2 regions of the Fictibacillus halophilus genome follow, and region 2 is predicted to be linked to the other one. Evidence: riboswitches for the same ligand, from Rfam matches in the RefSeq annotation. Region 2 holds a riboswitch; the other holds the start of a gene.
The links. A riboswitch is a leader RNA that binds a small molecule or an ion and turns the genes downstream of it on or off. The one in region 2 is predicted to bind S-adenosylmethionine.
Positions count from the first base shown of each region.

Region 1: linked by a shared signal. The riboswitch ahead of I5J82_RS16845 (LLM class flavin-dependent oxidoreductase) and the one ahead of I5J82_RS07250 (homocysteine synthase) in region 2 are both predicted to bind S-adenosylmethionine.

Region 1 covers NZ_JAEACF010000001.1:3,291,477-3,306,834, forward strand. The annotation lists gene I5J82_RS16790 (glycosyl hydrolase family 28-related protein) at 1-620, shown strand, start outside; gene I5J82_RS16795 (GNAT family N-acetyltransferase) at 638-1,183, opposite strand; gene I5J82_RS16800 (endonuclease MutS2) at 1,197-3,149, opposite strand; gene rlmN (dual-specificity RNA methyltransferase RlmN) at 3,940-5,019, opposite strand; gene I5J82_RS16810 (peptide MFS transporter) at 5,342-6,835, shown strand; gene I5J82_RS16815 (DUF1761 domain-containing protein) at 7,124-7,504, opposite strand; gene I5J82_RS16820 (AraC family transcriptional regulator) at 7,518-8,462, opposite strand; gene I5J82_RS16825 (GNAT family N-acetyltransferase) at 8,983-9,477, shown strand; gene I5J82_RS16830 (hypothetical protein) at 9,783-10,193, opposite strand; gene I5J82_RS16835 (hypothetical protein) at 10,404-10,583, opposite strand; gene I5J82_RS16840 (MetQ/NlpA family ABC transporter substrate-binding protein) at 10,690-11,499, opposite strand; gene I5J82_RS16845 (LLM class flavin-dependent oxidoreductase) at 11,524-12,912, opposite strand; SAM riboswitch class I at 13,028-13,129, opposite strand; SAM riboswitch class I at 13,284-13,395, shown strand; gene I5J82_RS16850 (acyl-CoA dehydrogenase family protein) at 13,683-14,840, shown strand; gene I5J82_RS16855 (DUF817 domain-containing protein) at 14,959-15,358, shown strand, end outside.
Region 2 covers NZ_JAEACF010000001.1:1,400,849-1,416,206, forward strand. The annotation lists partial or broken gene I5J82_RS07245 (sulfite exporter TauE/SafE family protein) at 125-890, shown strand; SAM riboswitch class I at 1,067-1,171, shown strand; gene I5J82_RS07250 (homocysteine synthase) at 1,289-2,602, shown strand; gene I5J82_RS07255 (polysaccharide deacetylase family protein) at 2,804-3,589, shown strand; gene I5J82_RS07260 (GntR family transcriptional regulator) at 3,848-4,582, shown strand; gene gntK (gluconokinase) at 4,626-6,164, shown strand; gene I5J82_RS07270 (GntP family permease) at 6,182-7,528, shown strand; partial or broken gene I5J82_RS07275 (DmpA family aminopeptidase) at 7,596-8,657, opposite strand; gene I5J82_RS07280 (MerR family transcriptional regulator) at 8,680-9,048, opposite strand; gene I5J82_RS07285 (SDR family NAD(P)-dependent oxidoreductase) at 9,159-9,920, shown strand; gene I5J82_RS07290 (LVIVD repeat-containing protein) at 10,031-11,395, opposite strand; gene I5J82_RS07295 (LysE/ArgO family amino acid transporter) at 11,560-12,165, opposite strand; gene I5J82_RS07300 (hypothetical protein) at 12,202-12,381, shown strand; gene I5J82_RS07305 (DUF421 domain-containing protein) at 12,546-13,259, shown strand; gene I5J82_RS07310 (VOC family protein) at 13,292-13,636, opposite strand; gene I5J82_RS07315 (TetR/AcrR family transcriptional regulator) at 13,733-14,248, shown strand; gene msrA (peptide-methionine (S)-S-oxide reductase MsrA) at 14,547-15,077, opposite strand; gene I5J82_RS07325 (terpene cyclase/mutase family protein) at 15,212-15,358, shown strand, end outside.

The DNA.
Region 1 (15,358 bases), 1.9 Mb from region 2:
CTAACGGCATTGAAATCGATGACGGTTCTCATAATGTTTGGCTCCTTAACAACTCAACAGCTCGTTGCTTTGGAGGCGTTGAGGTTAAAGCACATCATAATGCGTCTGCAGCTACAAATGTGCATATCTATGGTCATTTATCAGTCAACGATAATCGGTCCTACAATTTTCGTCATATTGGCCATCATAAAGATATAGATCCTGAATCTAAAACAGCTCATCATATATCGGCTACCAATCTCATTAGCGTCGCTCCTATCTATACTGAGCTTTATAAAGATTCTACACCGCGTGGACTTGTTGTATCAGGATATAATCATGTTGTCATCAACGGATTTACCGTACTAGGTGATCCCACATATAACTATGAAGGCAATCCGGTTATAGCCATCCAATATCGAGCTCGTAACGTAATTTTAAATAATATTTTCGTAAAAGATTTTACAACCTCTGGACCCGCTGTAAAAGTATACGGAGGACCTCATCGAGCTAATGATATTACACTTAAAGGCATTCGTTGCAATCATTATTTTACAAAAGCGATAGAAATTGCTTCTGACATCGAAAATGCTATTGCAGAAGAGATTGTTATTGAAAAAGAGACATCTAGCACTACGTAGATGTCTCTTACCTTTTGTTATAGCGTTTTTTCGAGTTGAATGTCTAATGGTTCTCTTTTTAAGATACTCTTATTTATTTCTTCGGCTGGTACTGCTAAACACCCGACAGCGTGATAAAACGCCTGTGATTCAATTGAGGGATGTGCTGCAATATAGAGTTTCTTCCCACCTAACCTCTTTGCTTCCTGAAAGCATACAGCAAAAAGTTTCTTACCAATGCCCATTCCCCTAGCATCCTTTGAGACATGTAGATAAGGTAGCTCTACATATTGCTCATCTGAACCGAAGCATTCACCCTCAACATTGGCAAACCCCACTAACTTTTTGTGATTCCATGCTGCTACAACCACTCCCCCGTTGCTTACACATTTCCTCAACTCTTTGATTATCTGTACCTTTTTACCATCAGACCAGTCATCAATAAAGTAGTCGTCCTTTATTTTGTAGGCACTATCTTCTACATACAATACCTGTTTTGTTTCTTGAAATCGGTTAAATTCTCTTAAGAAATTATTCGTTAATTCGCTATTGCTCACTATTTTACACGTAATAAGGTTCTTCATTTAGCTCCCTCTCCTAATCTTCTTCTCTTTCTATAGATAGGCCTTCAACATGACGCTTTCTCATGGAGTTTTTCTTTTTTCGATCTTCCTTTGACTCGAATACAATATCCATATCGTAATTTTTTGGATAGAGCATTTTACTCTCAATATGAAGTTTTAGGCGCTTTTTATGAATGTTATGCTTAGTTTCTCCGACCACAACACCTAGTTCTCCGTGATCGTTCTCTAACTTGTATACGATTCCAGCGGCTTTTAGGCTTGAAACAAATACGCGGTCACCAATATGAAAAACTTCCCCTAATTGCTCTTCCGTTTTTCGTGGTTTCTCCAATTGTTTTTTTACAGTAGCCTGTGCTTTATAACGTAACTCATCTATTTTCCCAAAATCATCTGTGGAAAACACTGAAACTTCATTCTTATCCACATGTGGATAACTTTCTTTTTGTGTAATAAGTTGTGCACGGTGGATAATTTCATCGTCCATCCCCAGCTTCTTTGCAATCGAGAAGGCCTGACTCTTACCTGCTTTACCGATAATGAGAGAATACGTTGGTTGAAGCGTTTCAAGGTTAAAATCCATCGATCCGTTTTCAAATCCGGGTGTAACAGAGGCGAATTCTTTTATTTCACTATAATGAGTGGTTGCTAGTATCATACTTCCTTTGCTGTACAATCTCTCAAGAATAGCAACCGCTAGCCCCATCCCTTCAGAAGGATCCGTTCCAGCACCTAGTTCATCTAAAATCACTAAATCTTGTGGTCCCGCATCTCTCAAAATGGATATAATTGTCGTCATATGAGAAGAGAATGTACTTAACGATTGTTCAATACTTTGCCCATCTCCTATATCAACAAAAACTTCTCTAAATACCGCAAATTCACTGCCTTCATCAACAGGTACATGCAGACCTGTTTGAACCATTAACGTTAATAATCCTACTGTTTTTATGGCTACTGTTTTACCTCCTGTATTAGGGCCGGTGATGACGAGTGACTGATAGTTTTTGCCGAGATTAAAATGCAATGGTACACATTTTTCTCCGATCAGCGGATGTTTGCCGTTTATAATGTTTATTTTGTTCTCTTGATTTAACGCTACTGCACTAGCATCTAAAACTCGGCTATATTTTGCTTTTGCAAAGATAAAATCGTAATGTATCATTGCTTCAATCGTAATATGCAATTCCCTCTCATAACTCGCAACCATACCTGTTAGCACGCCTAGAATCATAGAGATCTCGATTTCCTCTTCCGCTCTAAGCATACTGATTTCGGTTTGAAGTTTGCGAATATCATGAGGTTCTATATACACGGTAGCGCCACTTGAGGAACTATCAAGTACTTGACCATCAATATTACGCTTGTATTTGCTCTTAACAGGAATAACATAACGACCATCTCTCATGGAAACGATTTGATCTTGCAGCATATCCCGGTAAACAGAAGACTTCATCATGTTATCGAGCTTGGATTTAATTCTTTCTTCGACAACGGTAATCTTTTTTCTTACTTTTAATAAAGCTTTGCTAGCATGATCATCTACTCCACCGTTACGAATACAACGATAGATTTCCTCTTTTAAATCACTTAGGTCAAACATAGAGTACGCATAAGAAGATACGCTGGGTCCTACAGAAGCTTTGTCTTTCATAAATCGCTGCATCCGGCTGACGTTTTCTAAAAGACCGAATATCAATGTGAGTTGTTCGGGAGATAGATTCAATCCCTTTTTCGGTATCTCTAGAACTTGCTCCAACCCGTTTAAATTAGCGATCGGAACACTAGCACTCTTCTCTAAAATGCGTTTAGCTTCCGTCGTATCGAGCATCCATGATTGAATCACAGACAGGTTTGAAGATGGTTCAAGCTTTTCTATCTGTTCTTTTGTAGCTTTATTTAATGCAAAAGACGCAAGTTGTTCTTTAATTTTGTTATATTCAAGCATGTTTATGGTTTGTGTATTCAATGGAACTACCTCCAAATTTTTTAATAGCAAAAACAATTAACTTAAAAGAATCGTTTTTTATCCCTCCTCTTAACAGAGGCCAGGAACGTGCCAATAAAAAAAGGCAGAAATGAACACGTCATTTCTGCCTCATAGATAGACTTCACCCTAGAAAAATGCATAAAAAAATCGGCTCATAAGAAGAGTCCGCAGCATCAAGGGGTTGAGTATGATGGCTTGTATCTGACCGCTGTTCTTAACTATTGGTGGCAAACAAAAGACATCACAAATAAACCGGACAATCCGTTTCATTTTTCTTTTGTAAACCGATATCCAAATTGTTTTAGTTAAGAACGACAACGCTCACAAACACACCATCCCTTCCATTGAATTACCATTATCATATGTAATTGTTTTACAGTTGTCAACTTAATAAAAGATGAGCTTAATTAAAAGAGACCAGTTGGAAAAACCGGTCTCTTCTCATTAGGCTGTTTTCGAATTCAATGCTGCTTTTGAAATATATAAATAATTGGACAGATTATTGGCTGAAATGGACAGATTACGGTGCAGATTGGACAGATTATGTGGCCAATCGGACAGATTAATCTTCGAATCAGACAGATTACCATCACCATCAACAAAACTACCTCTACATAGGAGCAGTTTTAATGCGTAGACAGGCATATGGGTAGCGCGCAAACACCTCAAAGTGTGCTTACTGTCCACTTTTACAAATTTACTGTCTACTTAGCCATTTTTACTGTCCACTTCCATTCACCACGCACTTTTAGGAGTAGACAGCCTTCCATTAAGACTTAATCGATTGATCTTTATCCTTTTTGATCTGCTTACTTCTTAACTGACCGCAAGCTGCATCAATATCTGTTCCATGCTCTTGACGGATCTTACAGTTGATCCCGTTTTTCTTAAGCGTATCGTAAAACGCTAGAACCGATTCTTGGTCACTGCGCTGATACTGACTGTGCTCATCGACTGGGTTATATGGAATCAGATTGATATATGTTTTTTTCTTTTTATCTTGGAAAAGAGCCGCAAGTTCTAATGCTTCCTCTACATGATCATTTACATCTTTTAATAAGATATATTCAATCGTAATCCTGCGATTCGTTTTCTCGATATAATAGTTGATCGCATCCATCAGCTTTTCAACAGGAAAAGCACGGTTGATCTTCATGATTTTTGTACGAAGTTCATTGTTCGGTGCGTGAAGCGATAATGCGAGATTTACTGGGATGTTCACATCTGCAAACTCGTACATTTTGTTCACGATCCCGCTTGTTGAGACTGTAATATGTCTCGATCCAATCGCTAGACCTTTTTGATCGATCATGATCTTAAGAAAATCAATCATGTTCTCAAAGTTATCAAAAGGTTCACCGATTCCCATTACAACGATATGACTTACCTTTTCTCCCTCACCAGCCGCGTCTAAATGATGCTGAACGTTCATGATCTGCTCCACAATTTCCCCACTCGATAGATCACGCGTTTTGGTTAACAAACCACTCGCGCAGAAACTGCATCCGATATTGCAACCGACTTGTGTTGTTACACATACCGATAAGCCGTATTTATGTCTCATCAGTACGGTTTCGATCAAGTTACCATCATTCAATTTGAAGAGAAATTTAACCGTTCCATCTGAAGCTTCCTGCTTAACGTGCTCTCGTAGCGTTTGAATGGTAAAGTTTTCGGTTAATAATTCAATACAATCGTCTTTGATATCGATCATTTCTGAAAAAGTGGTTACCCGCTCCCTATATAGATAGTTCCATACTTGTGAAGCGCGATACGGTTTATATCCATGCTGCCCGAGCCATTCAGTTAGTTGTTCTATCGTCAATCCATAAATGGAATCTTTGTTCATGTAAAAAGACCTCTTTTCACTACCTGTAAACTTATTCTTCTATAGTACTAAAAATTTCACCAGAATCACAATGGTTGAACTCATTTACCAGCACCTTACAATTTTTTTATTTTTTTGAGCATACTACATAAGTAAATTTTCGCACTACTTTTATACACCTTTTATAACCGATTTATGCATAGATATAAGCCATTATGCCCATATAGGGTGTAATTTCCATTTACGTATGCATAAGAACCTGTAATAATAGATAAGCCGAAAACTTTTGACAATAATAAATATTTCAAAGTATTATTATTAATGTACTAGAGGAGGTTGTCATATGTCAGACATCAATAGACAGAAAATTGTGGATAGTGTGCCACAAAAGGGATTCTTTGGACATCCTAAAGGTCTTTTCACACTATTCTTCACAGAGTTTTGGGAGCGCTTTTCTTACTACGGAATGCGTGCAATCCTTATTTACTACATGTACTATGAGGTTTCAAAAGGTGGTCTAGGATTAGAAGAGTCCACTGCACTCGCAATCATGTCCATTTATGGTTCACTTGTATATATGTCCGGTGTAATCGGTGGTTGGTTAGCAGATAGAGTTTTTGGTACATCTAGAGCGTTATTCTATGGTGGTATTCTGATCATGATTGGTCATATCGTCCTAGCCGTATTACCAGGCGATTTGACTATGCTGTTTATTTCCATGGTCTTTATCGTAATCGGTACAGGTTTGCTTAAGCCTAACGTATCCAGTGTTGTAGGTGATATTTATGCTCCTGGCGATACTCGTCGCGATGCAGGATTCTCTATCTTCTACATGGGGATCAACCTTGGTGCTTTCATATCTCCATTAATCGTGGGGGAAGTTGCTAAAAAGAGCTTCCACTTAGGTTTCGGTATCGCAGCAGTTGGTATGTTATTAGGACTAATCGTGTTTGCTGTAACAAAGAAAAAGAATCTTGGTCTTGCAGGTACGTATGTGCCTAACCCATTAACTCCAGCTGAGAAGAAGAAAGTATCAATCATCGTTGGTATTTCTGTAGTTGTACTAGCTGTTGTCTTAGGAACAACCATTCCAGCAGGTATTTTTACGCTTGAAGTATTCATTACATTAGTTGGTATTTTTGGTATCGCGATCCCTACGATTTATTTCGTGGTTATGTACCGCAGTCCAAAAACGACATCAGACGAGCGTTCACGAATTATTGCGTACATCCCGCTATTTATCGCAGCTGTTATGTTCTGGGCAATCCAAGAACAAGGTTCAACGATTCTTGCAGCTTATGCGGACAAGCGTACAGATTTAACATTTGCAGGACTTGAGATTTCACCAGCTTGGTTCCAATCTCTAAATCCTTTATTCATCATTACACTTGCTCCGCTATTCGCATGGATGTGGGTGAAACTTGGTACACGTCAACCGTCAGTACCTAAGAAATTTGCACTAAGCTTGTTATTTGCTGGATTATCTTTCTTAGTTATTCTTCTTCCTGCTTACTTTGGTGGAGAAGATTCACTAGTAAGTCCATTATGGTTAGTGCTTAGTTACTTTATCGTTGTTATCGGTGAGCTTCTATTGTCTCCAGTAGGACTTTCTGCAACAACAAAGCTTGCTCCAGCAGCGTTCTCTGCACAAACAATGAGCTTATGGTTCTTAGCAAGTGCAGCTGCACAAGCGATCAACGCACAAATCGTTAAGTTCTATTCTGCAGAAACAGAAATGATGTACTTCGGTACAATCGGTGGAGCTGCGATTGTGTTATCACTGATCCTATTTGTCATCTCGCCTAAAATTCAAGAGAAGATGAAAGGTATTCGTTAATCTTACATGTAAAACCACTGATGTGATGGTCCTCCATTATGTCAGTGGTTTTTTTATTCTGAGAAGTAGTTGATCTCCGTTTCAGGTGCTCGCTTTCCGGGGGGCGTGCGGTGAGCCTCTTAGTGCCTTGCACTATTAAGAGTCTCACCTGTCCCACTGATCCCCCAGGAGTCTCGCACCCTACACTACAATCAACTTGTCAATGGTGCCTTAGTAAACATGAACGACATGCTTTATGATTTAAGCTTTAACATAAAAAAGAAGCTTATATACTAAGCTCCTTCAACCTTAATTCATCCATCCATGCAACAATCCAAGCAGTGTGAAAATCACTAGATGATCTCCGATTGCAATGATAAAAGACTTCCTTGTCATTAGACCGAAAAGGGTGTTTTTATAATAGACCATCGTGATCAAGATTCCTATGATAAACCCAACCACGAGTCCTTCTCCCGCACTTTCAGCTCCAATTAATCCGATAAGATAAGACATTAGAAATGAGCTGACAAAGGCAACGATTACAGAAAAAATGTATTTAAAAGGTCCTGTCTCACCATTATCCTTTTTCTTACCGAGTATCGTTGAATAGTAAATGCCTCCGTAGATCATATATAAAAGCCCCCCAGCGATAATCGCTGATAAGTTTAAAAGCACTCCGTTTACTTCCATAATGGCCCCCTCGTTATTTTGGTTCAATGGCTAGGGCAATTGCTTTAATCTTGCTTTCCCGTTTTAACGTATCTCTGTTCTGTTGAATCTGTATGACTTCTACTGGATTACTTAAATATTTAAATCCACTTCTTGGCAGCCCATAGCTGTACAGTTCGGAGTAACAGTCGATTATCAGATTGCGGTCTGAATAATCGACAGGCTCATCAAATTCATATACTACATGCTTTCCACCAACAAACTTAGAGGTATCATCAGCCGAGATTGACTCAGCGATCGAATCATTGATTGTAATATGACAATCATATCGGCATTTGTCAGGAGGAGTTATGTATGGATTGTTTCGTGGTATTCCTAGAAACAACGTATATGAATCAATCAGATTTCTTGATTCACACCATTTATGAACTTCTTCCCAAGCTTCAGGAACACCGCTCGTATACATCCCAAAATGATGACCTTTAATCGTAGTGCTGCTTGGAAAAGTTTCGATTCTTATATTAGATAAATCTAGCCATTTAAACTCATTATAAGGAGCATTGTCCTCCTTTTCTTTCGATGGGTTGCGAACTTGTTTAGATTTCTTGCTATCTTCATATTCCCGAGGAAATTGCTTTAGATAAGCTCCTTCTCTCCAATTTTTCGGGCTCGTTTTAAAATAAGATTGGAAAGAATACGTGAAATACGATAAAGAAGAAAAACCACACAACATCGCAATCTGAGTGATAGGGATATAGGATTCATAGATTAACCGATGTGCAGCGTTCTCCAACCGGTATCTTTTCACATAGGCAGCTGGAGTTTCCCCAACGATATTTTTAAAAATCCGCTGAAAGTGAAAAGGAGAATAAGTAGAGATGCCAGCCAGTTTCTCTAGTGGCAGAGAATCCTCTACATGCTCTTCAATATACTCCAAAACTCTGAAGATCTGTTTTCGTTGCTCGCGCTCAACATACATAAATTGTACTCCTTTTTCATGCTAGTTCTTAAATTATAAACGAATTTCTGTATGTATTTGTAAATGTATTTTTTTAGCATCCATTTTTAAGAATTGTCCAAACCATTAAGACAAGCTTGCGTAAGATAGAGTAGAGAAGAAAACAAGAATCATTGTTCTTTTCTCAGCAGTTCGCTTATAGAAGGGGGGGTCTATAGTGAGCTTAATCGGTAGCCTATTAGGATTTAAGAAAAGAAAAAAAGGTAAAAAAAGACCTGAAGTAGCATAAGCAGGTTGAAAGCCGGGGATCTTCCTCGGCTTTTATATGTTTTTAGAACATTCTTTTACATAGCGCCTTTTTCATAAGAATTAGGACGGTATCCAGACCCTTTCAAGGACAAGCACATATAGTACAAGCAAGGGGGATTTTTAAAAAATTTATAGGTATGTTTTGATGTAACCTATGGTTTTCGCAAGCGAATCATCTTCTATTTATTTCTTTATATCTTCCCTTCGTAAAGTAATATAAGGGGGAATATCATTGTATATTCGCAAACGGGTACCTGGTAAGGACGATCCTTTTTTAGTAGATATGGTAGTAAGTAACTTTCAAGTCCGTAAAAACGTGATTGAAATGATTATAAACATGGCCAACGAGGTCATGATTGTCTGTGATAGCAATGACACAATTATCGGTTTTGTATGTTATCGATTCAGAATCGGTCCGACGATTTTTGTGGATTATGTAGTGTTAGATACGAAGCATCAAGGAAAAGGGATCGCAACTTCATTTCTGCCCGTATTCGAGAGTCACCTTATGAAACAAGGTATTCGCAATGTATTTGGTACGGTTGATGAAGAGAACACTGATGCTCTAAAGACTTTTCAACATTGGGGCTTTAAAGTTCACGGCCAGCTAGGTTCTAGCATTGTTATCCAAAAAGAACTTACATCGTCTAACTCTTTATCAGCTCCGACTGGTGTTCGTACGAATTCAAGCGTAAGAAAGCTCGCAACTCCTCCATCGCTTCGCTAAGTAATGGATAATATTTAAGCAGATCTTCTATGTAAGGTCTGCTTATTAAATTTCAAAGGCTAATTTATTTCATTGATGCTCTTTGAAAGTAGTTGATTTCCGCTCCAGGTTGCTCGCTTTCCATGGGGCGAACGGTGAGCCTCCTGCCACTACGTGCCATTAGGAGTCAGCAACCTTCCGCTCCAATCAACTTGCATGAAAGGAGTAAGAAATCCTTAATAATAAGATCATGTATAGATTATTACTTTTCCAATACCAAAAAAAGCATCGCCATTTAATGGCAATGCACATAATAACAGTCTAATTTACCCGTTTAGATAGTATACATACACTTCTCTATCCTCATCAAATTCGAGAGATAAACGCTTGTATGTATTGTTATCAATTGTAACGCTGTCTAATGATAAAGCTAGCATGATTCCCTCTAGGCTTGTTTCGGTAGATTCTTTAATTATCTTTCTATCTGAATGAAACAAACGATATTCAATTGTGTTCGGTACTTTTTCAATAGTGTCAGCATATGGTTGTTCACCCTTGCATTCATACAAATCAATAAAATATTTACCATTTGTAAAATAGTTACCCCTATTTTCGTAAACCTTTCCTTCGTTTACCCAATAGTTAACAAAGAATCTTACACTGGTTTCTAAACTAGATATTGCTTCAAATGTTTTTATTGTTTGTTTATCTTCTAATCGATACTCTAATGTATTCAATTATAACCCTCCCTTTAAAGATTAAAATATGTTCTGTCTAATTCCCCTTTGGATTTTAACATAATTTGTAATTTTAATTGTAAAAAAATTGAGTATGTTTACGTTTTTTTACCTAATAAAAATAATAAAGCCAACTCAAGATTTGCAGAAAACAAATCATTAAGTCGGCTTTTTAACGTTTATAGTAAGAATGAATAAGTCTTATTGTTCTTACAGATCTAAGAGATTTTGCTGGCGTCTCGTCTTTTTAGATCCGTTCACCTGATTGTTGTTTGGATTGAAGATTTCTTCAATGTATCTTTGATGCCAATCACTAGTAAAATCTTTATCAGAGCAGATACAGCCACTTAAATCATATCGGAAAAGGCCACAGTGCGGGCAGTTACTCATATTAATCCCCCCTTGAGTCAACATAACGTATTCTATGTGCATTTAAGAGAGTTGGTAACGGCTTTCGTACAACTTTCCATGAAATAAGATGCCGAATTTTTAAAAGTTATTTGTTCATCCAATCTGGCTTATGAAACTCTTCAAAATCACTTTGTATGACTTTTTTGAACGCATCTGACTCTACTGCGGCTTTAAGATCTTTTGCCAGCTGTGAATTCTTATCTTTCTCTAGCACCACGATTCGATTGATGATCTCCTCTGGAAGTTTATCTTTTACAAGCGCATCTTTTAAATCTAGACCAGATGATAGAGCAAAGTTTCCGTTAACCGCCGCAAGATCTACGGAGTCTAGCGTTCTTGGTGTTTGAGCGGCTTCAACAGGCTGGAACTTCAAGTTCTTTGGATTTTTCGTCACATCTTTTTCTGAGACTCTTAACGGATTTGCTGAAGAATCGATCTCAATTAGTCCATTGTCTCTTAAAACAGTAAGTCCTCTTGCTAAATTCGTAGGATCATTGGCTAGTGAAACCGTGCTTCCAGGCTTAATTTCGTCTATAGACTTGAACTTTTTAGAATAGATACCTATTGGTGCAGTAGGTACCGTAATCACTGATGCTAGTTTCATATCATTCTCTTCTGAAAATGCGTCCATGTACACTTTATGCTGAAACAAATTCGCATCTAATGAACCGCTCTTTAAAGAGATGTTTGGTTGTACATAATCATTGAACTCTTTCACTTCAACGCTGTATCCTTTTTTCTCTAGGTATGGCTTCACGCCTTTTTCAAGCATGTCGCTGTAAGGCACAGTTGCGCCGAGCGTGATCTTCTTACTTTCTGTTTCACCCGATGCGCCACACCCTGCTAGTAAACCTATCAATAAAGCTGCTGTGATGAATATATTCAATCGTTTCATATGTTTTCTCTCCTCACTCACTCTTTATTTACTTTCTGTTAACACCGGTCTGAATCTAGCTGCCGGATGATCGCTAGGCAGCAAAGGTTGTCCGGGTGTGAATAATTTTTCACGCAGGGTGCCCCTGTTGTACTCTTTTTTGTATAATCCTCTTTCTTGAAGAACGGGTACAACAAGCTCTACAAAAGCTTCTAAATCTCCTGGTGTTACTAGGTGATTTAGGTTGAAGCCGTCCACGCCAGACTCTTCAAACTGCTTTTGAATGCCATCCGCTACCTCTTCTGGATTGCCGACTATAAAGCTTTTGTCCGGTGATTCGAAGCGATTTAAAACCTCTCCCACTGTTAACGGTTTAGGAGCATCCGTAGTGAGCGTAGCGGCTTTATAATGTCCGCCTTCTGTTGATTTATTGTACGAGAATGGAAGGTCCGGATCTAACTCTTCATACTCAGCAATATCATAACCACTTGCTCCATATTGAGCTTTCGCTGCATCTGCACTCCAAACACTTGCATACGCTTTAAACTTTTCCTCCGCTTCTTGTGTCGTTCTTCCTACCACCACGTTTAAGAAAGAAAAGATCTTTATGTTTTCTGGATTTCGACCGTGTTTGATAGCGCGTTTACGAATATCATCCGCATAAAAGCGAATTCTCTCAGGCGTCGGGCCACCTACAAAAATACATTCAGCATGCTTTGCTGCAAAGTCTCGACCACGCTCAGACGTTCCCGCTTGGTAAATCACAGGTGTCCGCTGCAGAGAAGGCTCGCTTAAGTGAGGTCCTTCAACGCTGAAGTATTGCCCTTCATGATTGATCTCATGGACTTTTTCAGGATCCACCAGTTTATTGTTTTCAACATCTTCTACAACTGCCTCATCTTCCCAGCTGCTCTCCCAAAGCTTATACGAAACATCTAGGTATTCATCCGCGATGTTGTACCGTTCATCGTGCTTGATCATATTCTGCAGTCCAAAATTTCTCGCCGCGTTTGGCAGATAAGAAGTGACTACATTCCATGCGATTCGTCCATTTGTTAGGTGATCTAGCGTAGAAAAACGACGTGCGTTGCCAAACGGCTGTTCATACGTTGTGCTCACCGTCACAGCAAAAGACAGATTCTCTGTTACGCTAGCCATAGCCGACACGAGAAGTGCCGGATCGTTTAAAGGCACTTGAAGTCCGTCACGAATAGATGGAGCTTTGCTTTGTTTATAAACGTCGTAAACCCCTAACACATCTGCAAAGAATACAGCATCAAACTTGCCTCTTTCTAAAAGCTTCGCATACTCGATCCAATAGTTCAGATCCTTATAACTTCTATGTCTCTTGTTCTCCGGGTGCTTCCAAAGGCCATGAGAATTGTGCATGGCACTTGTCATCTCGAACGCATTTAACAAAATTTCTTTACTCAACATACATTCCTCCATATCCAATTTTTTGTACCCGCTCCAAGAGAAAATAAAAAACCTCTTCGGCAATGAGAAGAGGTTTGAAAATACGTGAAATAAACATACGTATATAGATCTCCTCTTATCTTTCAAGCTTTCGCCTGCTGGAATTGGCACAGTCCTAAAAATAGTTGTTGCCGAGGCTTCAAAGGGCCAGTCCCTCCACCTCTCTCGATAAGGAATCGAAAATATTCAATTTAGTAACGAAATATACAGGAATAAAAATAGCCTGTCAATGGAATTTAGAGAAATAAAATAATTTTCTTAACAATCAGTTTTTAGTTGACAGCGGTTTGCTTTATCCTCTATAGTGGTGACTAATAATTAAATAATAAATCTTATCAAGAGTCAGGGGAGGAACTGGTCCTACGATCCTGCAGCAACCGCTTTGTTAAAAGAAAGGTGCTAATTCCAGCAGATGTTTTTAGAATGTCTGATAGATGAGAGAGCGTGTAAGCATATGGAATCTGCGTCCTCTTTCGTCTTTGAAAGAGGGCTTTTTTGTGTTTGTTGTTATTAAAAGTAAGTACTTGAAAGCTGTTGATTTCCGTTTCAGGTGCTCGCTTTCCGCGGGGCAGGCGGTGAGCCACATTCGTTCGTTTCACTCTTAAGTGTCTCACCTGCCCACCTGTCCCGCAGGAGTCTCGCACCTTACACTCCAACCAACAAGTCACTGTAGTATAAAAACTATGTAAACAAAAATCACTACATGATAAAAAAATCAGGAGGGAACCATGAGCTTACCTTTGAGAAAAACCACTGAGATCAATCATTTTGAAGAAGCGATAAATACCGCTTTAGCACTGAAAGAAATTTTTAAGAATCGGGCAGGTGTTGTAGATCAAGAAGGCGTTTTTCCTTATGAGAACTTTCAAGATTTGAAGGATGCAGGCTTTCTTTCTCTTACCATTCCAAAAGAATATGGTGGTAAAGGGTTAAATCTGGTTGAGTTCTTAACGATTCAAGAGCATTTAGCTGAAGGGGATGCTCCTACTGCTCTTTCTCTTGGGTGGCATTTGGGTACTCTTTTAGAGGCGGCAGAAAACCGGCATTGGAATGGTAACTCGTTCGCTGATCTTACCCGGAAAATTGTTGAACAAAAAGCACTCATTAACCTGGCACAAACAGAGCGTGCGACGGGAAGTCCTTCTCGGGGCGGTATTCCTACTACAATTGCAGTCAAGAAAGCAGACGGATGGTTGATCAACGGAAGCAAAGCTTTTACTTCTATGGCAGAAGCCCTTGATTACTCAATCGTTACAGCTACCCTCTCAGAAACCAACCATAAAGGATTTTTCTTAGTGAATCATCGGGAAAAAGGAGTTTCTGTAAAAGAGACTTGGGATAGCATCTCGATGAGAGGGACAAAAAGCGATGACCTCCTTTTGAAAGACGTTTATGTACCCCAGGAGAACCTTCTCGTTGTTGAAGATGGGAAGAACATCGTTCCTAAAGGCTGGTATTTGCAAGTGCCAGCTGTATACCTTGGAATTGCAAGAGCCGCGCGAAATTATGCGATTCAATTTGCATCTGAATATAGTCCTAACACTTTATCTGGACCGATCTCAGACGTGCCAGAAGTGAGAAGAAAGATTGGCAAGATAGAACTTGAGCTATTCCAAGCAAGAACGATTCTGCATGCCGTTGCTGAAAAATGGGTAAACCACCCTGAAGAACGGCAGAATCTAGGAACCGAACTCGCTGCCGTTAAGCATTCTGTAACAAACAGTGCGAACAGAGTCGTTGACCTCGCAATGAGAATCGTTGGTGCTCGAAGTCTTTCTGTACAAAATCCGCTTCAGCGGCACTTTCGCGATGTAAGAGCCGGTCTTCATAATCCACCAACAGATGATGCGATTGTTTATTCGTTAGCAGATGCAGCGCTTAAGTAATAGAAGTCAACTGACAGATTCATGTTAAACTCAACATTTTTTTGTATGATGAGATTTAAATCACCATAGGTTATTATGGATACAATATATTTCCATATTGATAAAAGGTGGTTTACTCATGAGGGCGCTTCTTACATTCACTTATTTACAAGCACTTTCTTGCATCTTTCCAGTCATTATCTTTGGTGCGTTAGCTCTTTCAAAATTCGTCAGCATTCCGTTCATCCCTCGATACGACTTCATACTTCTTCTTTGTCTCGTCACACAGGTTGCCATGATCGTAACGAAACTTGAAACGGTAGATGAACTAAAAGTCATCTGTGTCTTTCACTTGATCGGCCTGGCTCTAGAGCTATTTAAAGTTCATATGGGGTCTTGGAGCTATCCTGAAGAAGCCTATTCTAAGATTTACGGTGTACCTCTATACAGTGGTTTTATGTATGCTAGTGTTGCGAGCTATATTTGCCAAAGCTGGCGGAGGCTAGACCTTCAGATCAAGGGGTGGCCGAATCCCCTCT
Region 2 (15,358 bases):
AGTTGACTTTTTATCTTTTAGGAACATATAGTATTAACTAAAATTTAATCCGTATCGCTGATCGGTAAACCGAAGGCTCTTAACATCACTTGTTAAGGGCCTTTTTATTTTGAGGAGGAAGAAAATGAAAAAGTTAATCGTATTGGCTCTAATTGGTCTTGTTGCACAGTTGATTGATGGTTCTCTAGGTATGGCTTATGGCGTTACATCTACATCATTGCTCTTAGTAGCGGGAATTGCTCCTGCAGCTGCATCTGCTTCCGTACATCTTGCTGAAGTCGTAACCACTGCGGCATCGGGCGCTTCTCATATTAAGTTCGGAAACGTTGACCGGCAAGTGGTTCTTCGTTTAATCCTCCCCGGCTCTATAGGAGCTTTTGTAGGTGCTTGTTTTTTAAGCAACCTGCCTGGAGATGTTATAAAGCCATATATCTCTATCTTCTTAATTATCCTTGGGATTTATATCTTATATCGTTTTCTGTTTAAGCTTGGAGAGAAGAAAGCAACAGCGAGTGGTAAACCCTTTACAAAGAAACAACTTATTCCACTTGGATTATTAGCAGGATTTTTAGATGCTACAGGTGGTGGAGGCTGGGGCCCAGTCACTACACCGGTTCTAATGGCAAAACAAGATCTGAAAACCAGAAAAGTAATCGGTTCTGTAGATACGAGCGAATTCGCAGTAGCTGTATCTGCATCAATCGGTTTCTTCATCGCACTCGGCTGGGAACAAGTTGAGTGGCTGTGGGTCGGAGCTTTAATGCTAGGAGGAGTGATTGCGGCTCCCGTTGCCGCTTGGCTTGTACGCCTAATTCCCTCTCACATACTAGGGGTTTTGGTGGGAGGTCTGATCATTATTACCAATACAAGAACTCTTCTTCATACTCTTGGTGTATCCCATAATATGTTGTTCTCGATCTACTTTGTACTTGCTGCATTTTGGGCGATTGGAGTTATTTATGCGGTCAAAGTCAATCCTGAAAATAAAAATCCGAAATTTTTAAAAAATTCTGTTGACTATTGATAGGGACGTATGTATTATAAATCTTAATTCAATATTCAAATCTTCTTATCCAGAGAGGCTGAGGGACTGACCCTATGAAGCCCGGCAACCAGCGGAAACGCATGGTGCTAATTTCAGCAGAACAATCATTGTTCTGAAAGATGAGACTTCGATCGGGTGAAATCATCGGGACCTCTTCTTTTGGAAGAGGTCTTTTTTTCTGGGATAAGTTGAAACTGAATGTGATTGGATATAAAAATATTAACGTTGAGGAGAGATTTGAAAATGACTGATCAAAATTCAAAAAGACAGTACGGGTTTGAAACAATTTCATTACACGAAGGTCAAAAAGTAGATCCTACAACAGGAGCTCGCGCTGTTCCGATCTACCAGACCACTTCTTATCAGTTCAATTCAACAGAGCACGCAGCAAACTTATTTGCCCTAAAAGAGTTCGGTAACATATATACGCGTTTGATGAATCCAACGCAAGATGCATTTGAACAGACCATCGCGAAGCTTGAAGGCGGTGTTGGTGCACTTGCTCTTGCTTCCGGTCAGGCTGCCATTACAAATGCAATATTTAACATCGCTGGCTCTGGTGATGAAATCGTAGCGTCTACCTCTCTGTATGGTGGAACGTATAACCTGTTCTCTGTAACTCTCCCCAAGCTCGGCATCCATACACAATTCGCTGAGATTGATAATCTTCAATCGTTTAAAGATGCCATTACAGAAAAAACAAAAGCCGTTTACATCGAGACAATCGGCAATCCGAAAATCGATGTTGCAGATATTCAAGCGATCGCTGATATCGCACATGAAGCAGGAGTTCCGCTCATTGTCGATAATACGTTGGCTACTCCTTACCTTTGTCGTCCGATCGAACATGGAGCTGATATCGTTGTGCATTCTGCAACGAAGTTTATTGGTGGACATGGTACATCAGTCGGTGGTGTAATCATCGATTCTGGAAAATTTGATTGGAGCAATGGGAAATTCCCAGGCTTGACCGAGCCTGATCCAAGCTACAAAGGAATTGTATACACAGATGCGTTTGGTCCACTTGCATATATTTTAAAAGCACGTGTGCAGCTGCTTCGAGACTTAGGATCTTCTATTGCACCGTTCAACTCATTTTTATTTATTCAAGGGTTAGAAACACTTGCCCTTCGTATTGAACGACATGTGGAAAATACAGTTAAAGTAGCGAAGTTCCTAGAGAATCACCCTTCTGTTGATTGGGTGAATTACGCAGGACTTCCAAGCAGCCCTTATTATGGGCTTGCTCAAAAATACTTGCCTAAAGGAGCAGGCGCTATTTTAACGTTTGGGGTAAAAGGTGGTATTGAGGAAGGCAAGAAGTTAATCGAAAATGTAAGCATCTTCTCTCACCTTGCAAACGTTGGAGATTCAAAATCATTGATTATCCATCCAGCTAGCACTACTCATCAACAACTATCTGAAGAAGAACAAAGAAAATCAGGCGTGAGTCCAGAATTAATCCGCCTTTCAATCGGAATCGAAACAGTAGATGATTTAATCTACGACTTAGATCACGCATTAAAAGCGATCTCACTTTCCCCAAGTGGATTGTAAAATACAACAGTTAAGCTGTTCAAAGAAAGCCTTTGAACAGCTTTTTTGTTGCCAAAACTTCTTTTGTAAAAGCAAATTTTTAACCATGATTGCGTTCTATAACTCAAATATGTTCATCCCCGATTTGACAGCTACGCCTGTAATAAATCAGTTTCCCCTTACAAATACTAATAGTAATAAATTTTAGAATGAGGGCTCCTTATGTCTACCATTGTAAAAGTAATTATCACTATGTTCTTATGTCATATTCTTTTTTTCGGACCTAAAGTGTATGCAGGCGTTGTAAATCGTTTCGAAGTTGAGAAATATGGTGATGTGATCTGGGAAGTCCCTTCAAATAAGAAACAAGTAGCGATTACATTTGACGATGGACCAGATCCAGTGTACACCTCCCAAATTCTAGATATACTTAAAAAAGAAGGAGTTCACGCTACATTTTTTCTGATCGGTAAGCGGATTAAGAAGTACCCCGAGATTGTTAAAAGAGAACTAAGGGAAGGACATGAAATCGGAAACCATACGTATAATCATCCTAGTTTTCATACTATCTCAAGGCATAAAGTTGTGGTTGAAACAAGAAAGACCGAGCACCTTCTAGATCCTGCTCATCACTCAGATTATATAAAGTTATTTCGTCCTCCAGGCGGAACGGTTACAGAGAACAGTTTAAAAATCTTAAAGAAAGAAGGATACAAGGTTATCCTTTGGTCTTGGCATCAAGATCCTCGTGATTGGACTAATCCAGGATCTGAAAGAATCGCAAGACATATATTAACAAATTTAAAAAACGGAGACATTATTCTATTACATGATTCTGGTGGTAATCGCAGTCAAACGGTTGCTGCATTAAAAATCATCCTTCCTAAGCTCAAACAAATGGGTTTTGAAATTGTTACGGTTGATGAATTATTAAAAATGCACCCACGATATAATGAGTTCCATGAATCTGAAATAAAAAAAGAAGAAGTACCTTTAACAATTGAATAAAATAAATAGAAAAGAACAATCTCTTCAACAAGATTGTTCTTTTCTATTTATTCAGATAAGCAGGGATAAATTTTAGTCTCTCATCATCAAATTCACTTCCAAATTTATACCTCCCCTATCTCTTACCTTATTCATTTCTAAACTAATCCATTATAGTTAATTGTTTTTCTACCTTTAAATAAAAGCGCTTGCATTTTAAAATCACTGTACTATAATACTTGTATACAAGTATACTCGTTCTACAAAAAGGAGGTTTTTATGTTGAACGATTCTAAGGATTTTCTTTATCCTGAAAAGTGGCTTTCCAAAGCTTCAACCGGAGAACGTGTCGCATGTGAACTAAGAATGAGGATTATCTCGGGACTCATTGAAAGCGGTACCATGCTTTCTGAAAATAAATTAGCAACTGAATATAATGTAAGCCGCTCTCCTATACGAGAAGCACTTAAAGTTCTATCAAATGAAAACTTAATTCGTTTAGAACGCATGGGTGCAGTTGTGGTCGGCTTAACGGAAAAAGAAATAGAAGAAATTTATGATGTTCGACTTCTTATTGAGACGTTTGTTTTTGAACGACTTGTTAAAAACGACACAGATCACGTTGTTAGAGAACTAACAAAAATTTTAGAAATGATGCAGATTGCAATTAAGTACAAAGATGCTGACGAGTTCGCTCTTCAGGATGTCTTATTTCATGAAACAATTATTCGTTCTATCGATCATTCGTATATCACGATGATCTGGAACAACACAAAACCTGTCATGGAAAGCTTCATCTTATTATCCATGCGTATGCATTTTAATGAAAAATACGATGACCTTTCTCGAATCATGAGAAACCATGAACTTTATATTGATGCAATCTCATCAAAAAATAGAAAAATTATGATTCAATCACTTCATCAAAACTTTGATGATGTTCAAGGAAAAGTAGATGATTTATGGATGTCACAACAAATGCTATCGAAAGCACGGGAGCAAGAAAAGGAGTAATTAAATGAAGGATATCGACGGTACGCAACATAGAAGAAGCTATATGGTAGGAGTCGACATCGGAACTACAAGTACAAAAGCAGTATTGTTTAATGAAAACGGTGAAATTCTCTCACAGGAAAACATCGGGTACCCGCTTCACACACCTGATATTTCTACAGCGGTACAAGATCCAGAAGAAATTTTCCGAACGGTTTTGCAAACCCTTACAAATGTTATCAAACGCTCTTCTATTCCATCCAGCGCTATCTCGTTCATATCTTTTAGCAGTGCCATGCATAGCGTGATTGCAATGGATGATTACGATCAACCATTAACACCTTGCATCACTTGGGCAGATAACCGCAGTGAAGCTTGGGCACGAAAAATAAAAGCACAACGTAATGGACATGAGATCTATAAACGAACTGGAACTCCTATCCATCCGATGAGTCCATTAAGCAAAATCGCTTGGATCGTAAATGATCAGCCTGAGATTGCAGCTAGAGCCAAAAAGTATATAGGGATTAAAGAGTTCATATTCCACCGCTTATTTAATGAATATGTTGTGGATCATTCTTTAGCATCAGCGATGGGAATGATGAATTTAAAAAATTTGGATTGGGATGATGAAGCTATACGTGTTGCAGGTATTAATCGTAATCAATTATCTACCCTAGTTCCTACAACAACGATCTTTAATCACTGTCAAATGGATATAGCGAAACAGATAGGGATCGATTCGAATACACCATTTATTATTGGAGCAAGCGATGGCGTTTTATCAAACCTTGGTGTTGATGCGATTGGCAAAGGCGAAATTGCTGTAACCATTGGTACGAGCGGAGCTATTCGTACAATTATAGATAAGCCACAAACAGATGAGAAAGGCAGAATTTTTTGCTACGCACTAACAGAGAATCACTGGGTCATCGGTGGGCCAGTAAACAACGGCGGTGTTGTCCTGCGCTGGATTCGGGATGAATTTGCAGCATCAGAATTAGAAACAGCAAAGCGACTAGGAATAGACCCTTATGAAATTCTGACAAAGATAGCAGAACGTGTGAGACCTGGTGCTGATGGTTTGTTGTTTCACCCATATCTTGCCGGAGAACGAGCACCACTGTGGAATTCAGACGTGCGAGGATCCTTCTTCGGTCTAACGTTGTCTCATAAAAAAGAACACATGATTAGAGCTGCACTTGAAGGTGTCATCTATAACTTATATACCGTGTATCTAGCATTGATTGAATGTATGGATGAACCTGTAAGCAGAATTCAAGCGACTGGAGGCTTCGCACGGTCTGAAATTTGGCGTCAGATGATGTCGGATATATTTGATACAGAAGTGGCTGTACCAGAAGTTTATGAGAGTTCCTGTTTAGGAGCTTGTATTCTCGGTTTGTATGCAACTGGAAAAATAGAATCATTTGAAGCAGCTTCTAAAATGATCGGGAGTACTTACACACACTCGCCTAATGAGGAAGCCGTAAAGGAATATAGAGAATTATTGCCTATTTTTATTAGTTTATCTAGAAAACTAGAAGAAGATTATTCACGTATTGCCGCTTACCAAAGAAGCTTAAGCAATAGAAAAAACTAACATCAGGGGGTTTTATCATGCCATTATTCATTGTAGCTTGTGGAATTTTAGCATTACTGTTATTAATCATGTATTTCAAATTAAACACATTCATTTCTTTGATCATCGTTTCATTTGGTGTCGCATTAGTACTTGGAATGCCACTAGGAGAAATCGTTAAATCCATTGAAGCAGGTTTAGGCGGAACGCTCGGTCATTTGGCGTTAATTTTCGGTCTAGGTGCCATGCTAGGTAAACTAATCGCTGATGCTGGCGGTGCACAGCGAATTGCTATTACACTTATAGAAAAATTTGGTGAAAAGAAAATTCAATGGGCAATTGTTGTTGCTTCGTTCATCATTGGTATCGCTTTATTCTTTGAAGTAGGTCTTGTTTTATTAATTCCAATCGTGTTTGCCATTTCAAAACAATTACGCGTTTCCATTCTTTATCTAGGAATTCCAATGGTAGCAGCTCTTTCAGTAACACACGGATTCTTACCTCCTCACCCGGGTCCAACGGTAATTGCAGGAGAATTTGGAGCTAATATTGGTGAAGTACTGCTTTATGGTTTTATCATTGCGATTCCTACTGTTATTCTAGCTGGACCCGTATTCACGAAGATTGCTAAAAAGATTGTTCCTGACTCATTCAACAAAACAGGAAATATTGCTTCGTTAGGTGAACAAAAAGTATTTAAATTAGAAGATACTCCTTCATTTGGTATCTCAGTATTTACAGCCATGCTTCCTGTTATCTTAATGTCTATCGCTACTGTGATCACACTTGTTCAAAACACGATGGGTATTGCAGACTCAAAGACATTTGAAGTCATCCGCTTTGTTGGTGACGCTTCAACTTCCATGTTGATCTCTTTACTTGTAGCCGTTTATACGATGGGATTAGCTAGAAACATACCGATTAAAACAGTTATGGATTCATGTACGACAGCTATCACACATATCGGAATGATGCTTTTAATCATCGGTGGAGGCGGAGCCTTCAAACAAGTATTGATCAACGGTGGCGTTGGTGATTATGTAGCTGAATTGTTTAAAGATACAACATTCTCTCCAATCTTACTAGCATGGATTATCGCAGCCATCCTTCGAATCTCGTTAGGATCTGCAACGGTTGCTGCATTAACAACAGCGGGTCTAGTCATTCCGTTATTAGGTCAAACAGATGTTAACCTTGCATTAGTCGTCCTTGCAACAGGAGCGGGTAGTTTAATAGCATCACACGTAAATGATGCAGGTTTCTGGATGTTCAAAGAATATTTTGGCTTGAGTATGAAAGAAACGTTTGCAACATGGACTTTATTAGAAACCATTATCTCTGTTGCCGGATTAGGTTTTATTCTACTGTTAAGTCTATTTGTATAAAAGGCAAAAAACCCTATCGACGCAGTTTCGATAGGGTTTTTGTATTTCATATATACGTTTATTAACGTTAGACTATCTGTATATTGAATTCTTCTAAAAGATCTTTAAAGGCTGGTCGTTCATTACCATCCCTTCCTTTAACATGCGAAGCTGTTACAAGCGAGTTTAAGACGGCTTCTTCTACAGCTTCTCCAACAGCACGAAATGCTAGATCCATATCTTCTTCATGTATCGTTGGGATGCTAGTCATATGATTTGGTTTAATATGAGGGATCTTTGTAGCTGTTGAAAAGCCAATCACCACTTCCCCGCTTCCGTGTGTAATAATTGAACCCGTTCTCGACAAACCTACTACAGATCTCTTAATTATTCGGTTCATCTGTCTTTCTGAAACAGGAAGATCTGTTGCAACAATAATCATGACAGATCCTTTGTCCTTTTCCTCCCACGATTTTAATAAAGCTTTCTTTAATTCTTGTCCAATAGCTCTACCGTTTATCTAAAGGTCGCTGAGTATGCCGAAGTTTGATAAAACAAGTACTCCTATCGTATACGCTTTCTGGTCAATGGAAAAACACCTTGAAGACGTTCCAATTCCACCTTTTAAGGAATAACAAAGCATTCCCGTTCCAGCTCCAACACTGCCTTCTTTAACTTTCTTTCCGGCATTTTCTAAAGCTTCAATTACATGATGTTTCTCTATAAATTGTGCTCTTACATCATTCAAAAACATATCATTGCATTCACCAACGATTGGATTTACCGTTCCTGTTGTTCTGCCAATCTCAGGGTTCTTGTCTAACATATATTGAATTAAAGCATCTGCGGCTGAACCGATACTTAACGTATTCGTTAGTATAATAGGAGTTTCTAACACTCCAAGTTCTTTCATCTGAATCGTTCCCAACGTTTTTCCGAACCCATTGATCACATGACTCGAAGCAATAAGTTTCTCCATAAATGTATTGCCCTCATGAGGAATGATGGCAGTAACTCCAGTTTGTTTATCTCCATCACTTAGCGTCACATGTCCTACTGAAACACCCTCTACATCTGTAATCGAGTTATTTGCTCCTGTCTTAAGCTTCCCGATTGTCACACCAAAATCTCGAATCCTCTTCTGCTGCATGTAAGTTGCACCCCTCTATGTATTAGCTGAAATCTCGTTTCAGGAGATAGTCTTCATAAGCTGAAATCTTTTTACGCAAGATTTCATCAATTTCCATTAATACTTGAATCTGATTCTGAACATGATCTTGATGATTTTTTAATAAGCTCAGCCTCTTTAAAGTGGTTTTCTCACCTTGTAAGAATAATGAAGCATACTCCTGAATTTGAACAAGCGGCATTTTCGTTTCTTTAAGTTTTATAACAAAACGCAGCCATTGAATATGAGACTCTGAATAACGACGATCACCCTGATCTGTTCGTTCTGGTGTAATGATCTTTTCTTTTTCATAAAATCGAAGTGTATGTGTAGTAATGTTAAGGAGTTTAGCAACTTCTCCAATGGTATACATGTTTTATCACCTCAACTGGTATCTAGTTCCTTGACTTAGAGTTTACTCTAATCAGTATAATAAAACACAAGAACAATTACCAAATGAATAAATTTAAGGAGTGAAATTTAATGAAATACACGGTTATTACAGGAGCAAGCTCTGGAATTGGATACGAAACTGCCCTTGCATTCGCAGCAAGAGGCAAAAATTTAATTATTGCAGCTCGGCGAACAGAGGAATTAGAGCAACTGAAATCAAACGTTCTATCTATGTATCCAGAACTGGATGTTGTTGTTCGTACAGTTGATCTATCCGTTACATCCAATGCGCATGATTTTTACCAAAGTCTAAAGAATTATGAGATTGAAACTTGGATCAACAATGCAGGGTTTGGAAACTTTGCTTCAGTCGGTGAGCAAAATTTAGATAAAATTGAAACAATGCTTCATTTAAATATAGAAGCATTAACCGTTCTTTCTTCTCTTTATGTAAAAGATTACGCTGACGTGGAAGGAACTCAAATTATCAACATTTCTTCTGGCGGTGGCTACACAATTGTTGCGGATGCTGTAACGTATTGCGCATCCAAATTTTATGTAAGTGCCTTTACAGAAGGACTTGCACAAGAATTAAAGAGTAAAGGACAAGCCATGCAAGCAAAAGTGTTGGCTCCAGCTGCGACCGAGACAGAATTTGCGAAGCGTTCCATGGATCTTGAAGAATTTCAGTATGAGGGTACAGTTCCTAAATTCCATACAAGTAAAGAGATGGCTGAGTTTTTACTCCAATTATATGATAGTGAAAAAGTTGTGGGTATCGTTGATGGTGAGACCTATGAATACCATTTAAAAGACCCGATTTATCCTTATGTAGAAAGAAGTAGAAAATAAGATTATTACTCAATTATTATATAGCCAAAACAAACAGTCCCCTTGTATGAATGTGGGACTGTTTGGTCGTTTGTAAAATTATAATACTTGTGAACGTTGATTTCTTAAGATTACTGTTCACCATTCGTCAGTTTAAGAACTTTTAATCCTGTTCCCATATCAGAAGCGTAGACATAGTTACCTGCTACATCAACACCCCAGATGTTTGATTTTTCAGGAATGTATTTACCGATTTCTACAGGATTGCTAGGATCTGTAATATCAACTGAACGGACCCCTCCGCCATAATGTGAAAGGTACAGTGTATTGCCATGTACTTTCGGATCGTGAACAGTGTTTGCAAACGTGACTCCATATTGAACATCATCAACAAGTTCTGTTTTAAATTCACTTAGTAGCTTAGGATTTCTCTTGTCCTTTATATCAAAAATACGTGTATAACCGTATGATTGTTCATAGCCTGGTTTTGTAGGGTTATACACTTCACGTGTTTCAATCAACACATTTCCGCCTTTAGCAAGAGCCGCAGAGTGAGCAGATCCTTGCTGTGCTGCACTAAATGTAGTTCTTCCCAAATATGTTGGGTTCTCCGGATTCTTCAAATCTAATACGATTGTACCTAGGTCCCAGAAGGACAGATAAGCTGTTTTACCGTTTACATCAGCCATCGTACTGTGGTTAAATACAGCGCGTTGCTTTCCATTTGAATCTGTCCAGTTATATCCGTCAAAGTCCTCTGGTACTTCTGGTAATTCACGAGGATCGAATTGATAGATCGTTTGTGGTAAAGCTGGGTTACTCACATCAACAATTTGGAAGTCCTTTTGCTCTCCATGTGTATAATAATCAGCGTATGGATTTGCAGTCAAAACATACGGTTTGCCACCCTGCTCGGTCAAATACAGTTCATGTGTTCCAGTAACACGCTTATCAAGCTCCCAGAATCCAAGCTTTTTTGGCTGATAAGGATTCGTTACATCATATAAAAGAAATCCTCCAACAGATCCTTCTGCTTTACGATTAAGCTGCTGAACGGAAACAACAGCTAAGTCTCCTTGAAAGTGTTTTGTGCTAACACGTTTCACGATTACTTTTTCTTGCCAAGTGCCGGGGATATCATCAGCAAACAATGCTACTTCTTTAGGATTTGATGGATCTTTAACATCCCAAACACGAACTCCGCCTTCACCACCGCTCTTCGTGTGTGTCCCAGTGTACGCAAAACCTTTATGTACATAAACGTCAGCTGTGTTATTTTGTTTGCCATTTTTTTCTTTGATTTGTACAGCTGCTACCTCTTTCCAGTTAAAACTTTGAGACCCTTCAATCGTTGATTCAATGGCTTCATAACCAGGCCCTGTTCCCTTTTCAATAATATCAGATCCTAATTCATCATGAGCTAAAACAAATGAACCAATACTCCCAATACTTAAGGCTGTTGCAAGGCTAAGACTTAAAACAAATTTTCTGTTCATATGTACCTCCCAATGATTTTAGTTCGCTAACGAATTAAATTATTTCAAAATTCAGCAAATTAACCTAGAGTCAAAGGAAGGATTTAACAATTTTTATTTTCTAGTATTTGTAAGTAATAAGTTGCATGTCAACGTTTCTGGGGATGCTTAAAGAACTAGATTCTTTAAAAAATAATAGTCGCTAGGTATATTGCAATACACCAAATAATGATAGCTGATCCTTTATTAATCAGATTTAATATGGTTCCCCCAGAGTCTATTCTTCCAATGGTCCTTCCCGTTAATGCCAATCCTATAAACCAGAGCCATGACACCGCGACACAAGTTAGTGTGAACACTACCCTTTCAGATCCTGAATAGGCGAGTGAACTCGTACCTATCACACCAAAGGTATCTAAAATAGCGTGCGGATTTAAAAGGGATACGGTTGCGGCGAAAATGACTTGTTGTTTCAGCTGCATACTAGATTGAGAGGTTTCCGGATTAGTTTTGCTAGACCAAATCGACCACCCCATATACAATAAAAAGAGAATACCGACAATCATTAACAACAATTTCAGCGTACTAAAAGCAGTAATAATAGCCGATATCCCTGCTACAGCTAAAACGATTAACAAAGTGTCACAAACCCCAGCAGTTACAACAGCAGGAAGAGTTCTCCAGAACGATGGTTGTTGAGCACCCTGGTTAAAAATGAAAACATTTTGTACACCTAATGGCAAGATCAGACCGAAAGCTAAAAGAATGCCATGAATGAAAACATGAGCCAAATGAGGATCAACTCCTTTTGAAGTGGAGGTAGCTAGATGTATACGAGTGAAATACGAAAGAAAAATCATGACCGTAAAAATATAAATACCACATTAAGCCATTCATTGTACTTAGAAATTAAGGCTTTAGCAAAAAAACTGGATAAGCCAGCAAATGAACTTATCGAAGAAGGCATGGTTCACGTGTTGAATCAGTACAAGAAAACCAAATCGTGAAGTTTAAAACGCACAAGATAAAATCTGTGCGTTTTTTATATATGTAGAAACGATAATTCCAGAAAACCACAAATCTTTATGACCTATTACGAATACGGTCTTAAATTCAATATATTTGGATAAAAAGAATAATAAATGATAAATAATGCTGGTTATTGGAAGTGATGTCTTTGAACACTTATATAGATGTTGTGATACGTACCATTGTTGCTTTTATCGCCTTATACGTTGCAGCCCGAATACTAGGCAAACATACTGTTTCTAGAATGACTATCTTTGACTTTATCGCAGTTGTAACACTTGGTTCTGTTACAGCAAACCTATCATTTGCGCTTGAAATCAAAGCGCGGTACATTTTTCTCGGATTGGTTGTTTTTGTTGTCTTGATCTATCTTTCTGCTTATCTTTCATTAAAAAGCAAAAGAGCTAGAAAATTTGTAGCTGGTGATCCAACTGTCGTAATAGAAAATGGCAAGATACTCGAACATAACATGAAGAAAATGCGCTACACACTCGATTATTTGAATCAACAGCTTAGGCAAAAGGATATTTTCTCTGTTGACGAAGTGGATTATGCGCTAGTTGAAAATAACGGAATGTTATCTGTGAAGAAGAAAGAACAGCACCTTACCGTTACGCGTAAAGACTTAAGTATGTACAAGCCTGAAGTAAAACTGCCGATTGAGTTGATTATGGATGGCGATATCTTACAGAACAATTTAAAAGAAAACAACATCTCCCGTGAGTGGCTGCAAACCGAACTCATCAAGCGGAATCTCTCAGCGGAAAAAGTTGTTTATGCCTTATTAACGAGCAGCAATAAACTTTATATAGATACACATGATGATCAGCTTAAGTCCCCTTTGGATGTGGAATAAGAGCAAAAAAACCTTGTAGGATCTACAAGGTTTCAAGACCTTTTTGACATATCAATTATTCTGATTGGGTTTCCTGAATCGTCACTAAAAATTGCATATCGACCTGGAGGGATATCACATGGTTCTTTGACAAAAGAAAGCGCTCGATTATTTTCTTTGAAGTATTTATCAACACTATCAACTAAAAAAACGCTACCTGGACCAAATTCATGTTCCCCATTATCATCTTCGAGCAAGATTTGAGTATCCGCATTTGTCTTCAAAGCTACTGTATGATCTCCTTCTCTCCACGCTTCTTCCATTCCTAAAACATCACGGTAAAAAATCACAGCTTTTTTAATGTCTTTTACTGGTTGAGAATGAAAAACTAACTTCATGTGACAACGCTCCTTATTTCCATTTTTTAGAACATAAATGATTTATGTAAATCGTAAATCATTTACGTTAATGTGTCAACATGATATACTCTAATCATGAAATCAAATATTCCAATTCCAGGTTCAATTAGAGAAAAAATATTAAACCAAGCGATAAAAGAGTTTGGCATGCACGGCTATGAAGGAGTAAATGTTCAACAACTTGCTAAATCAATAGGCGTAACAACTGGAGCTCTATATCATCATTTTGGTAATAAGATCGAACTGTATAAAGTTGTTCGCGAAGAGATTGAAAGAAGAATTACGAGCAGAATGGAAGGTGCTGCAGAAGTTCATGACGATTCATTGACTTCACTAAAATCGGCGATGTTGGTCGGTTTTAATGCTGCTGTAAAACTTAATGCGTGTAAACTACTAAGTGAGCCCGATTATAGCTCTAATAGAGACCTAGTAGCCATCCTGTTCAATGAAATATTAGGAGATAATTTAGTAGAAGGAGTTGAAGTTATTCTTTCTTCCGTCTGGCGGGCATCCTTAAAAAATATAACTCAAGGTATGTCACCCGAAGATGCGAAAAAAGCGTTAAATTGGTTTAGCGAGAAGATGATATAGATATCTCAATGTACTTTTTAACCAACATTTTGAAGAGGAAAAAGTGACCACTTTATATTCAAACAAATACCCATGTTTTAAAAGGTTTCCATAGAAATGTTTTCTGATTTGCTTTCTAACTTCTTGAACGTATTCCAATTTCGAATTTTATTTCGCACACCTAACTTAGAAAACTGAACCGCTAGTTTTGAATGTCATATACTTTGCCTTAAGTATAAATTAAAAATCTAGAAGTAAAAAAAAGAGACTTATGACTAAAGTCTCTTTTAATTAGTTTACATAATATTATTATGGTGTCCTACTTCCAGTTTTCGATTATAAACTTGTCTCTGCCAGACGTTTCACGCTCTTCTTTGTAAGCTTTAGGATTCTTTTTGTAAAAATCCTGATGATACTCTTCTGCTTCATAAAACTCACTTGCTGGCAGAATCTCTGTTACGATCGGCTTATTGAACCGGCCGCTTTCTTCTAAAGCCTTTCGAGATTTCTCTGCTAGTTCTTTTTGTTCCACGGTATGATAAAAGATTGCTGTTCTATATTGACTTCCACGGTCGATAAACTGACCTTCATCATCTGTTGGATCAATTTGTGGCCAATATAGATCTAACAATTTTTGATAAGGAAAAACCTTCGGATCAAATGTGATTTGAACCGCTTCACGATGCCCTGTCTCACCCTTTTTTATTTGTTCGTATGATGGGTTTTCAAGTTGTCCACCAGTGTAACCAGATACGATACTATGAATGCCGGGTAATTCATCGAATGGTTTAACCATACACCAGAAGCAACCCCCTGCGAATGTTGCTAATTCTTTATTACTCAAACTCATTCCTCCTTAAAACAAAAACTCATTGCTTAAAAAGATTTTAACGTGATAGACGGAAAAAGAACAGTGATTGAACTTCCTTGTTCATAGGATAACCCATATGCTACATACACTGTAACCACTATGGATAAAGTGCGGTGAGAAATTTGAACGTTAAAAAGAAGATAGAATCAGAAATTTATAAACGGTGTAATGAACTCCTTTCCCTACAAGAACCCGATGGGACATGGCGTTATTGCTTTGAGAATTCTGTGATCACAGACGCTTATATGCTCATTTTATTA